Regions from separate parts of the Mesorhizobium sp. CNPSo 4670 genome, predicted to be linked through region 3. Evidence: predicted binding sites of a transcription regulator. Region 3 holds the regulator's gene; each other region holds the start of a gene.

Evidence for each region. Region 3 encodes PhoB, which activates phosphate uptake and scavenging genes when phosphate is short. Its sites were predicted from a motif close to TGTCATNNANCTGTCAT; they were not measured.
Region 1: a site for PhoB is predicted at 2,319-2,335, ahead of AC0ZT5_RS14700 (acid phosphatase). Genes of this name have one in related genera too.
Region 2: a site for PhoB is predicted at 2,541-2,557, ahead of AC0ZT5_RS22075 (LTA synthase family protein). Genes of this name have one in related genera too.

What each region holds. Positions count from the first base shown of each region.
Region 1 is NZ_JBWJFQ010000007.1:182,011-186,291, forward strand. Features, by position in the region: gene AC0ZT5_RS14690 (adenine phosphoribosyltransferase) at 1-243, opposite strand, end outside; gene AC0ZT5_RS14695 (alpha-hydroxy acid oxidase) at 253-1,398, opposite strand; gene AC0ZT5_RS14700 (acid phosphatase) at 1,579-2,274, opposite strand; gene AC0ZT5_RS14705 (cytochrome c1) at 2,404-3,276, opposite strand; gene AC0ZT5_RS14710 (cytochrome b) at 3,304-4,281, opposite strand, start outside.
Region 2 is NZ_JBWJFQ010000014.1:42,656-46,936, reverse strand. Features, by position in the region: gene fabF (beta-ketoacyl-ACP synthase II) at 1-89, opposite strand, end outside; gene AC0ZT5_RS22090 (acyl carrier protein) at 124-360, opposite strand; gene fabG (3-oxoacyl-[acyl-carrier-protein] reductase) at 573-1,310, opposite strand; gene fabD (ACP S-malonyltransferase) at 1,371-2,318, opposite strand; gene AC0ZT5_RS22075 (LTA synthase family protein) at 2,572-4,281, shown strand, end outside.
Region 3 is NZ_JBWJFQ010000005.1:96,675-100,955, forward strand. Features, by position in the region: gene AC0ZT5_RS11300 (ROK family protein) at 293-1,540, shown strand; gene phoB (phosphate regulon transcriptional regulator PhoB) at 1,695-2,384, opposite strand; gene phoU (phosphate signaling complex protein PhoU) at 2,404-3,111, opposite strand; gene pstB (phosphate ABC transporter ATP-binding protein PstB) at 3,137-3,943, opposite strand; gene pstA (phosphate ABC transporter permease PstA) at 3,940-4,281, opposite strand, start outside.

The DNA of each region.
Region 1 (4,281 bases), on a different contig from region 3:
CACGAAGCCGGCCGAGAGCTGATGGGCGATGGCGCCGCCAAGGATGAAACCCCGCGCCTCGATGCCGGCGATCTTGTCGATCTTTTGGCCGGCATAGGGATGCACCAGCTCGTCAATGGCGCGGCGGAAGGCGCGCGCATTGCCGAGCAGCGTGGTGATGTCGCGAAACAGGATGCCGGGCTTGGGATAATCCGGAATGGTGCGGATCGCGGCAAGCAATGAGTCTTCGAGGGAGGATTTCATGGGTCGAGATTACCTGAAACGGAGATTCTTGCGCGACAATTGTTCGATCGAACTGCAGCCCATCAGCTTCATGCCGCGCTCGATCTCGACCCGCATCTGTTCGAGTGCCCGTTCGACGCCCGGCTGGCCGGCCGCCGCGAGCGGGAACAGATAGTAGCGGCCCACGCCGACCGCCTTGGCGCCGAGCGACAGCGCCTTCAGCACATGCGTGCCGCGCTGCACGCCGCCATCCATGATGACGTCGATCTTGTCGCCGACCGCATCGACGATCTCGGCAAGCTGGTCGAACGCCGCCCGCGAACCATCCAGTTGCCGGCCGCCATGGTTCGACAGCACGATGCCGCTGCAGCCGATCTCGACGGCGCGTTTGGCGTCCTCCACCGACATGACGCCCTTGAGGCAGAACGGACCCGACCACAGCCTGACCATCTCGGCGACATCGTCCCACGTCATCGACGGGTCGAGCATCTCGGTGAAGTAACGGCTGATCGACATGGTGCCGCCGCCCATGTCGACATGCTCATCCAGTTGCGGCAGCTTGAACCCCTCATGGGTGAAATAATTGATTGCCCAGGCCGGCTTGATCGCGAACTGCAGCATTCCGGCCAGGTTGAGCTTGAAGGGGATGGCAAAGCCGGTGCGTTTGTCGCGCTCGCGGTTTCCCCCTGTGATGCTGTCGACGGTCAGCATCATCACTTCGACGCCAACCTCCTTTGCCCGCTGCATCATCGCCCGGTTGAGGCCGCGATCCCGGTGGAAATAGAACTGGTAGACCTGCGGGCCGCTGCTGATCCCGCGCGCCTCCTCGAGGCTGACGGTGCCAAGCGAGGAGACGCCGAACATCGTGCCGTACTTGGCGGCCGCCTTGGCGACCGCGCGCTCGCCCTGATGGTGGAACAGCCGCTGCAAGGCGGTCGGCGAGCAATAGACCGGCATCGCCAGCTTCTGGCCCATCACCGTCACCGACAAGTCGATCTCGCTGACGCCACGCAGGACGTTGGGAACCAGGTCGCAGGTCTCGAAGCTTTCGGTGTTGCGGCGATAGGTGACTTCATCGTCCGCCGCGCCGTCGATGTAGTCGAAGATCGGTCCCGGCAGCCGCCGCTGCGCCATGCGGCGGAAATCGGAAAAATTGTGACAGTCGCTGAGCCGCATCATTGATTTCCAGACGTCATATCGGGGCAATCGCTTCGCCACCGTTTGGTGCGTCGAATATCAACCTGTTGTCTCCATGCCAACGGCCTAATTGCCGAGCTGCCCCACGAGCTACAACCGCACGCACAAAAAGGGGCGCCCGAAGCGCCCCTTGCGTCGAAAACCGGCAACTGGCGAAGATTACATGCCGAGATCGGAACGAAGCTCGGCTTTGGCCACGTCGTATTCGGCCTTGAAGTCGTCCCGGTTGAGCAGGACGGCGGCGATCACGCTGCCGGAAATCTTGCCCATCTCGACGTCGGACGCATAGTGGATACCGCCGACCTCACGATTGTGGGCGTATTCAGCCGCACGCGCCATGATCTCGGCGCGCTTTTCCGGAACCATGTCGGACAGGATGATGCCCATCATGGTGCCGACGGTGGCATGGCCGGAAGGCCACGAACCCGAGCTGGACAGCTTGACCGCGGGCTTGACGAGGTCGCTGAGCTGGTGCGGACGCGGACGCTTCCAGACATCCTTGGCCGGATCGACGACAGCGCCTTCGGTGGCCACCACGCGATCGAAGAAAGCACTGAATTTCGGCAGCGTTTCCTTGTTGAACTTCGGCCCCATGACATTGGCGAAGCGCCAGACATTCTCCTCGGCGTCGGCAACTGCGCTGGCCACCATCTCAGGTGTGCGCGTCACCTGCAGAGTCAGCACCTCGCCAAGTTCGGCCTTGGTCTGCGCCGAGTCGTTTGCCGGCGGCGGCGGCAGGATCATCGTCAGGTCGACATCCTTGTTTGTGACGAAGGGCTGGGCGTCTTCTGCTTGCGCGGCCGAGCCGACGATGAGCAGCAGCAAGCCTGCCGCGAGCGATGCGTATCTTTTCATGAGTGCGATCCTTTGATGAGAGCGGCACAGGATCGCCAGATGCGGTGACGGCCATGTGACACCACGGGCCCCCCAAATACAAAAGGGCGCCTTTCGGCGCCCTTTTGTGATCGTATGGCTGTGCGCGGTTTAGTGCGCCACGCCTTCCCACACCTTGCGCTTGGTGAGATAGACCAGCGCGCCGAACAGGAGCAGGAACACCAGCACGCGGAAGCCAGTCTTCTTGCGGTCTTCCATGTGCGGCTCGGCCGCCCACATCAGGAAGGCCGACACGTCGCGGGCATACTGATCGACCGTCTGCGGCGAGCCGTCATCATAAGTCACCTGTCCGTCGGAGAGCGGCTTGGGCATCTTCAGCGACACGCCCGACACGAAGTATGGGTTGTAATGGGTGCCCTCCGGAATGACCATGCCGGCAGGCGGCGTCTGGTCGTAGCCGGTCAGCAGCGAATGGATGTAGTCCGGCCCGCCCGCGGCATACTGGGTGAAGATGTCGAAGACGAACTGCGGGAAGCCGCGCTCGACGCCGCGCGCTTTGGCTAGCAGCGACATGTCGGGCGGAGCAGCACCACCATTGGCGGATGCAGCCGCCTGCTCGTTGGGGAAAGGCGGCGGGAAATAATCGGACGGCTTGCCGGGGCGATCGAACATGTCGCCGGCATCGTTGGGGCCGTCATGGATCGTGTACCCGGCCGACAGCGACTTGATCTGCGCGTCGGAATAGCCGAGGTCCGACAGCGTACGGAATGCCACGAGATTCATCGAGTGACAGGCCGAGCAGACTTCCTTGTAAACCTTCAGGCCGCGCTGCAACTGCGCTTTGTCATAGGTGCCGAACGGGCCGGCAAAGCTCCAGCTGATTTCCTTCGGCTCATCAATCGGAAAATGCGTCGGCGCGGCCGCGTTGTGTGCCTCTTCGGCTGCGATCGCCCAAGTGCCTGCGGCCCCAGTGCCGGCGGCCACAAGGCCGATCAGCGCCAGCGAGGTGAGAATCTTTTTCATGCCAAATCCCCTTAGATTCTCTACCGCTCAGCCCTTGGTCTCTGGTGAGGCCGCGGCACCCGCCAGATGTCCGCCGCCGCCCTTGTTCTTCTCGAGCACAGCCTCGGTGATCGAATTCGGCAGCCGCCGCGGTGTCTCGATCAGCCCGAGCACCGGCAGCGCGACCAGGAAGAAGGCGAAGTAGAACAGCGTCGCCATCTGCGCCATGAACACATAGCTGCCCTCGGCAGGCTGCGAGCCCAGCCAGCCAAGCAGGACGGCGTCAGCGACGAACAGCCAGAAGAACAGTTTGTACCAGGGCCGGTAGACAGCCGAACGCACCTTCGAAGTGTCGAGCCACGGCACCAGGAACAGCATGACGATGGCGCCGAACATGCAGATCACGCCGCCGAGCTTGGAATTGATCGGCCCGATGTTGAAAGTGATGGCGCGCAGGATCGCGTAGAACGGCAGGAAGTACCATTCAGGCACAATATGCGCCGGTGTCTTCAACGGATTGGCTACGATGTAATTGTCGGGTGCCATAAGAAAATTCGGAATGTAGAAGACGAAATAGGCAAAGAAGAACAGGAACACGATCGAACCGAACGCGTCCTTGATGGTCGCATAGGGGGTGAAGGCGACGGTGTCGGTCTTCGACTTGACCTCGATGCCGGTCGGATTGCTCTGGCCGGTGACGTGCAATGCCCAGATATGCAGAATGACGACCCCGGCGATCATGAACGGCAAGAGGTAGTGCAGCGAGAAAAAGCGGTTCAGTGTCGGATTGTCGACGGCGAAGCCGCCGAGCAGCAGCTGCTGGATCCATTCGCCGACCAGCGGGATGGCGCTGAAGAAGCCGGTGATGACGGTGGCGCCCCAGAAGCTCATCTGTCCCCAAGGCAGCACGTAGCCCATGAAGGCCGTCGCCATCATCAGGAGGTAGATGATGCAGCCGAGGATCCACAGCAGCTCGCGCGGCGCCTTGTAGGAGCCGTAGTAGAGGCCGCGAAAGATGTGGACATA
Region 2 (4,281 bases), on a different contig from region 3:
CGGCCGGTCAGAAGTTCCTTCCAGCTGTGCTCGAAGCCCATGCCGAATGGCGACAACAACCCAAGGCCCGTGACGACGACACGCCTCATCGCAGGTCCTCCCCGGTGATGACTGCGGAAAGCGTCAGGCGGATGCCTTGTCGATATACTTCACCGCGTCGCCGACGGTCAGGATGGTCTCGGCCGCATCGTCGGGAATCTCGACGCCGAATTCTTCTTCGAACGCCATGACGAGTTCGACCGTGTCGAGGCTGTCGGCGCCCAGATCATCGATGAAGCTCGCCTGCTCCGTCACTTTGTCGGCATCGACACCAAGGTGCTCGATGACGATCTTTTTGACGCGCTCTGCGGTGTCACTCATTTGGGGCATCCTCGTCTTTTGTTTGTCTGTCTTCGTTAGCGGGCAGAATGCCGCTAATCAAGCTGAAAGATGGTCCTGCCGGAAACGCAACGGCCACGGACCGGTTTTTGCCCGAACCGCCGGGTTGCGGGCCGCATTACACGAAAAATAGCTGAGGTCCAAGCCGAAATGGTCTCTTTTCACAAGCCGGCAACAACTCCGCCGGACCTCGTTCAGATCATCGCCATGCCGCCATTCACATGGATGGTCTGGCCGGTGACGTAGGCGGCTTCGTTGGAGGCGAGATAGGCAACGGCGGATGCGACTTCGGCGCCGGTGCCCATGCGGCGCGTCGGGATCGCCGCCATGATCGCCTCCTTCTGCTTGTCGTTGAGCTTGTCGGTCATCGCCGATTCGATGAAGCCCGGGGCGACGCAGTTGACTGTGATGTTGCGGGTGGCGATCTCCTGCGCCAGCGATTTGGAAAAGCCGATCATGCCGGCCTTGGAGGCGCAATAGTTGGCCTGGCCGGGATTGCCGGTGACGCCGACAACCGAGGTGATGTTGATGATACGGCCGTGACGGCGGCGCATCATTGGATGGGTGAGTTCGCGGGTCAGCCTGAAGACAGCGGTCAGGTTGACCTCGAGCACGGTGTCCCAGTCGGCGTCCGACATGCGCACGAACAGCCCGTCCTTGGTGATGCCGGCATTGTTGACCAGGATGTCGACACCTTCGAGGTCGGCCTCCGCCTTCTGGCCGAGCGCCTTGACCTCATCACGGTTCGACAGGTTGGCCGGGAACAGCTTGACCCGATCGCCAAGCTCGGCGGCCAGCGTCTCCAGTTTCTCGACCCGCGTGCCATGCAGGCCAACGATCGCGCCTTGCGCATGCAGGACCCTGGCGATCGCCTCGCCAATGCCTCCCGATGCGCCGGTGACGAGTGCCTTGCGGCCAGTCAATTCGAACATTTTTGTCTCCTGATTGAGAAGAGAACACCCTTTGCACGGGCAGGGTCAAATGGCACTAGATTAAGCAAGCGTCGCCAGCACCGCCTCGACATCAGCCGCAGAGCCGACCGACGCGGTGGCGATGTCGCGGTTGATACGCCGCGCCAGGCCTGAAAGCACCTTTCCGGCGCCGATCTCGTAAAGCGTGGCGATGCCGTTTGCGCCGAACCATTCCACAGTCTCGCGCCAGCGCACGCGGGCAATCACCTGCTCGACCAGACGCCGCGCGATCTCGTCCGGATCGTTGGTCGGGGTGACGGTGACGTTGGAGACGATGGGAACCACCGGGGCGGCCTTCGCCACGCTGGCCAGAGCCTCGCGCATGATCTCGGCCGCCGGCGTCATCAGCGCGGAGTGGAAAGGCGCCGAAACCTGCAGCATCAGCGCCCGCTTGGCGCCCTTTTCCGTGCAAAGTTTCGCCGCCAGCTCCACTGCGCCCTTTGTGCCTGAAATGACCAGTTGGCCGCCGCCATTGTCGTTCGCCACCTGGCAGACAGAGCCTGCCCCTTGGGCAGCCTCGGCGCAGGCAGCTTCTACATCCGCCTGTTCCAGCCCGATGATTGCCGCCATGGCGCCCTCGCCGGCCGGCACCGCTGCCTGCATGGCATTGCCCCGGATGCGCAGCAGCCTGGCGGCATCGGCAACCGAAACGAAGCCGGCGGCCGCGAGCGCCGAATATTCGCCCAGCGAATGGCCGGCGACATAGGCGACCTTGTCCTTCAGCGAGAAGCCGCGCGATTCCAGCGCCCTGATCGCGGCCAGCGACACCGCCATCAGCGCCGGCTGCGCATTGGCGGTGAGCGTCAACGTCTCCTCTGGCCCTTCCCAGATCAGCTTCGACAGGTTTTCGCCAAGTGCGTCGTCGACCTCCTGGAAGATCCTGCGCGCCTCGGGAAAGGCATCGGCGAGATCCTTGCCCATGCCGACAGCCTGGCTGCCTTGTCCAGGAAAGGTGAATGCAACGGCCATGCGAGGGCTCCCAAGGGCTGGTTTTGCTTGCCTGATAGTCGGGTTTTTCTTGCCTGTGACGCAAGGCAGGCCGCCAAGTCAAGCCCAGTTCGACCCTGGCCGGCGGCACCATCGCCGGCCGAGTGCCTGTTCCGAAAGGCTTTTTGGCGATCACTCCTGATGAAAACCGCTCACGAATCGTTTGCTGGCTCTTCTTATTTCCGCCACAGGCGCTAGCTTTGCGTGACAATTATATGACAATCGAGTGACGAGTTTGTCGCTGGGTGGGGAAGTTAAAGTGGCAAAGAGTTCTAAACGCGTCGGCAAAGCCGCGCCACAGTTCCTGGAAGACGACCCGTCTACCGGCTATCTGCCGGGCAGGACATGGCCGGTCGTGCGCTATGGGCTGGTCAGCCTGGCGATCGCGGCCGTCATGGTGTTTGCCATCGAATTGATCGTGCGCGGCGACTTTGCCGGCACGGTCGCCTTCTTCCTGCAGCCGCTCAAGCCGGGCTGGACCACCATCGTCGTGTTCGCGCTGATCCTGATCGGCCTCGATGCCGTGCTTGGCCGCAGCCACCAGAGCCTGATGATCGTCGCGCCGCTGACCCTGTCCCTTGCCTTCGTCGGCCACCAGAAGTCGCATTATCTCGGCGATCCGCTCTATCCCACCGATTTCCTCTACGCCCGCCAGATCTTCGCGCTGCTGCCGCTCCTGGTGCGCGACCGGCCGATGACCGCGCTGGCCATGGTCGCGGGCATCGTCGCCGGCCTGTCGCTGCTCGTCTATGGCTGGCGGCTATGGCGCCGCAGGGTTCCGGCGCTCAGCCGCAAGGGCCGCCTTGCCCGGCTGACGCTGGCGGTGCCGCTGCTCGCCTTCTTCGTTTCGATCATGGACTATGCCACCTTCTCCTGGACCAGGGACCGGCTGCAGATCATCCCGATCATGTGGGACCAGAAGGAAAACTATGCCTCCAACGGCTTTGCCCTGGCCTTCGCTCTCAACGTGCCGATGGCGCATGTCTCGGCGCCGCCGGGCTATTCCGACAAGGCAATCGCGGCGATCGACAGGACCGATGTGACCGCCTCGATGCCGGCCGAAAAACCCGACATCATCATCGTCATGAGCGAATCCTTCTGGGATCCGACCAAGCTGCCCGGCGTCACCATCACGCCCGACCCGATCCCCAACGTGCGGGCGCTGCGTTCGGGCTCGATGTTCTCGCCCGAATTCGGCGGCATGACCGCCAACATCGAGTTTGAGGCGCTGACCGGCTTTTCCAACGCCTTCCTGCCGGCTGGCAGCATCCCCTATCAGCAATATGTGCGCACGCCGACGCCTTCGCTCGCGACGTTCCTCAAGAGCCAGGGTTACCGGGCGCGCGCCATCCATCCCGGCACCAACTGGTTCTGGAACCGTGGCGCGGTCTACGCAGATTTCGGCTTCAACGATTTCAAATCAGAAGAGACGCTGCCGCCCTTGCAGAAGCGCGGGCCGCTGGCGTCCGATGCGGCGATGACCGACGAGATCATCAGCGAGGCCGACGCCAGCGATGAGCCGGTGTTCTTTTTTGCTGTCAGTCTGCAAAACCACGGTCCCTACGAGCCGAACCGCTATTACAATCCTACACACACGGTGCAGGCACCTATCAGCCAATGGGCACGTGAATCGCTGCTCAGCTACGCCGAGGGGTCAGCCGACGCCGATCGTGGCCTTGAACGCCTTGTCGAATGGGCGAAGAAACGCTCCCGTCCCACCGTGATCGCCTTCTTCGGCGACCATCTGCCGCCGCTGGGGCCGGTCTATGTCGAAACCGGCTTCCTGAAAGACAATGTCGCGCCGCGCAAGGAACCGACGCCGCAAGCCGCACTTGAACATCACCAGACGCCGCTGATCATCTGGTCGAACCACTCCGGTCCGGTCGAGAACCTGGGCGCGGTGAGCCCGGCGTTCCTGCCCTATCATATCCTCACCACCGCCGGC
Region 3 (4,281 bases):
ATTTTTTCGAGCCTCGAAAAAATAGTGATCCAACGCCCGAACGCTGTCAACATCGATTCTGATGGATTTTGACGTCTCTCCAAGTTTTTTTCGAGCTCCGGAATAAATAATGACATGATGGTGGGGTTCTGCCAGAATTTGGCTTGGCGCATGTCGCCCCAAAAGTGCGCAGTGGTTTTGGGGCAACGACACGCGCAGAAACAAGTGCCTGAAGCGCGTCGCGTTTTCAGGCTTCGCTGATGGCCTTCGGGAGGCACGAAAGGCTGCAGCGACCGGGAGGATGTGAAAAAGCATGTCGGTCGGAATCCGCCACGACGATCTGCGCCGCCGCAACCGGGCGATGGTGATTGCGGCCGTGCGCCGCGCCGGACAGCCGTCCCGCACCGAGATCGCCGCGACCACGGGCCTCAGCCATTCGACCATATCGGCGATCTCCTCCGACCTCATCGGCGAAGGCATCCTGACTGAGAGCAAGCCGAGCGAGGCCGGCTCGCTCAAACGCGGCCGGCCGCAGGTCGGCCTCGGCCTCAATCCGGAAGCGGCGGCGGTGATGACCGTGGTGTTGTCGCTGAACTTCCTCTCGGTCGCCGTCATCGACTATGCCGGCCAGGTGATCGCCGAGGAACAGCGCCGGCTGGACACGCTGACCATGTCGCGCGACGCGCTGGTCGGTGAATGCGTTGCCATCGTACGCCGTCGTCTCGAAGACCCCGACCTCGACGTCCGCAGTGTCGCCCGCATCGCGCTGGCGATCCAGGGCATCACCGACACGCGTGCCCGCGCCATGCTGTGGTCACCGATCACGCCGCACACCGATATCGCCTTCGCCGACATACTCGAGGACGAGTTCGGCATCCCCGCCACCATGGAGAACGACTGCAATATGATGGCGATCGCGTTGCGCTGGCGCGACCCTGATCGCTACCGCGACGACTTCATCGCCATCCTGTTGTCGCACGGCATCGGCATGGGCCTGGTGTTGAAGGGCGAGTTGTTCACTGGCACTCATTCCTCAGGCGGCGAGTTCGGCCATATGATCCATCGGCCGCACGGCGCGCTGTGCCGCTGTGGTCGGCGGGGCTGCGTCGAGGCCTATGCCGGCAACTATGCCATCTGGCGGAACGCAAGGCAGATGAGCGAGGACGCGGAACCGGTGGCCGATGTCAGTGACGCCGACATGCGCGCCCTGGCGAGCGCGGCCCGCGAAAGGGATGGACCCGAGCGCGAGGCCTATCGCAAGGCCGGCGAGGCACTCGGCTACGGTCTCGGCAGCCTGTTCGCGCTGATCGATCCGGCGCCCGTCGCCATGGTCGGTGTCAGCGCCGCCGCCTTCGACCTGATCGAGCCGGCATTGCGCGAGGCGATTGCGCAGACCGCCGGCGGCCAGCATTCGCAATCGATTTCCTTCGACACCGAACCGAACGAACTGCCACTGATCCGCGAAGGCTGCGCGACGCGGGCGCTGACCTTCGTAGACCAGGAGATTTTCGCGCCCGGCACGCAGGCGAGATCCGGCCTCGGCGGCAAGAACGTTGCGTGAATAACGCGTCGGGATGTGTTGAGATTCAGGTTAGGCCGAGTCGAGAATGGCGGGTTCCGAGAACCGGAACGGAGCGGACATTTGGATCCGTGAGTACCGGAAGCGCTGGAAACTGCCGTTCGCAGGCAGGCATCACCTGAATATCAGCATATCCCTAATCTTCCCGGATTGCGTAGCCCGCCCCACGAATGGTGCGGATGACATCGGGCATGCGGCCATTGTTGACCGCCTTGCGCAGCCGGCCGACATGCACGTCGACCGTGCGTTCGTCGATGTAGATCGTCTCGCCCCAGACATTGTCGAGCAGCTGGCTGCGCGAGAACACACGGCCGGGATGGCGCATCATGAATTCGAGCAGGCGGAATTCGGTCGGTCCGAGCCGAATCTCGCTCTTCTTGCGATAGACCCTGTGCGATTCACGATCGAGCACGATGTCGCCGACCTTGAGCACGCTGGACAGCACTTCCGGCTTGGCGCGGCGCAGCAGCGCCTTGACCCTGGCCATGAACTCCGGCGTCGAGAACGGCTTGACCAGATAATCGTCGGCGCCGGTCGAGAGGCCGCGCACACGATCGCTTTCCTCGCCACGCGCGGTCAGCATGATGATCGGCAGCCGCTCGGTCTCGGGACGCATCCTTAGCCGGCGGCAGAGTTCGATTCCGGAAACCGCCGGCACCATCCAGTCCAGCACCAGAAGGTCGGGGACGTTCTCCTGCAGCCGGATCTCGGCCTCGTCGCCGCGCGTCACCACCTCGACCTGGTAGCCCTCGGACTCCAGATTGTAGCGGAGCAGCACACCCAGCGGCTCCTCATCCTCCACCACCATGATTCGTGGCGCGATCATCGACTGGTCACCCCTGCCGTCATGCCGCCGGCGCGGACATTGCCGTCTCGTCCTGCTTCGGACGATTGGCGGGCAGCTGCGTACCGGTCAAAACATAATACGCATTTTCCGCGATGTTGGTGACGTGATCGCCGATGCGTTCGAGGTTCTTGGCGCAGAACAACAGATGCGTGCAGGCGGTGATGTTGCGCGGGTCTTCCATCATGTAGGTCAGGAGTTCGCGGAACACGGAGGTGTATTTGACGTCGATGCGCTCGTCGTCGGCGCGCAGCTTCGCCAAAGCCGCCGCGTCGCGCGCCGTATATTCCTCGATGACGCCCTGCACCTGGATCAGCACCAGCTGCGCCATTGCGTCGATGGAGTGCGACAGGTCGCGTGGGGTGACGCTGAGGCCGACGGTGCCGACGCGCTTGGCGATGTTCTTGGCAAGGTCGCCGATACGCTCGAGGTCGCCGGCCATGCGGATCGAACCGACGACATGGCGCAGATCGTCGGCCATCGGCTGACGCTTGGCGATCAGTGTGATGGCGCGGTCGTCGAGTTCACGCTGGCGCGCATCCATGATCGCATCGTCGGAGACGACGCGCTGCGCCAGGGCGTTGTCGGAATTCAACAGCGCCTTGGTGGCGCCGCCGACCATCGAGCCGGCGAGGTCGCCCATGTCGCGGATCAGCCTGCTGATCTGTCCGAGATCCTCGTCGAAAGAAGCCACTGTGTGTTCGCCCATGATCTTAGTCCTCGTATGCCTGAGCTCAGCCGAAGCGGCCGGTGATGTAGTCCTGCGTGCGCTTCTCGCGGGGCGACGTGAAGATCTTCTCGGTGCGGTCGAACTCGACCAGTTCGCCCAGATACATGAAGGCCGTCTGCTTCGACACGCGCGCCGCCTGCTGCATGTTGTGGGTGACGATGACGATCGTGTAGTCGGCTTGCAACTCGTCGATCAGCTCTTCGATCTTGGCGGTCGACAGCGGGTCAAGCGCCGAGGCCGGCTCGTCGAGCAGGATGACTTCCGGCTTCACCGCCACGGTGCGGGCGATGCAGAGTCGCTGCTGCTGGCCGCCTGAGAGGCTGAGGCCGCTGGCGTTGAGCTTGTCCTTGACTTCGGTCCACAGTGCGGCGCGCTTCAGCGCCTGCTCGACACGGCCGTCCATCTCGGACTTGCTGATCTTCTCGTAGAGCCTGACGCCGAAGGCGATGTTTTCATAGATCGACATCGGGAACGGCGTCGGTTTCTGGAACACCATGCCGATCTTGGTCCGCAGCAGGTTGAGGTCCTGCGAGCGGTCGAGAACGTTCTGCCCGTCGAGCAGCACCTGGCCCTCGGCCGTCTGCTTGGGATAGAGCTCGTAGATGCGATTGAAGACGCGCAGCAGCGTCGACTTCCCGCAGCCCGAAGGTCCGATGAAGGCGGTGACGCTGCGCTCGGGCAGCGACAGCGTGATGTCCTTCAGCGCCTTGCTCTGGCCGTAGTAGAAGTTGAGGTTCTTGACCTCGATCTTGGCCTTGCCGGCAATTGCCTCGGCGGCGATCGTCATGTCTGGAGACAACATCTGGCTCATTTGTCCTCTCTGCGTCCGGTCAGGCTGCGAGCAAAGATGCTGAGCGCGAGAACCGTCAATGTGATGATGAGTGCACCGGTCCAGGCCAGTTGCTGCCATTCCTCGTAAGGGCTGAGAGCGAACTGGAAGATGGTCACTGGCAGGCTGGCCATCGGCGCGTTGAGATTGCTCGACCAGAACTGGTTGTTGAGCGCTGTAAAGAGCAGCGGCGCCGTCTCGCCGGAGATACGGGCGATCGACAGCAATATGCCGGTGACGATGCCTGAAAGGGCGGCGCGGTAAGCGACCGACTTGATGACCACCCAGCGCGGCGCGCCGATCGCGGTGCCGGCCTCGCG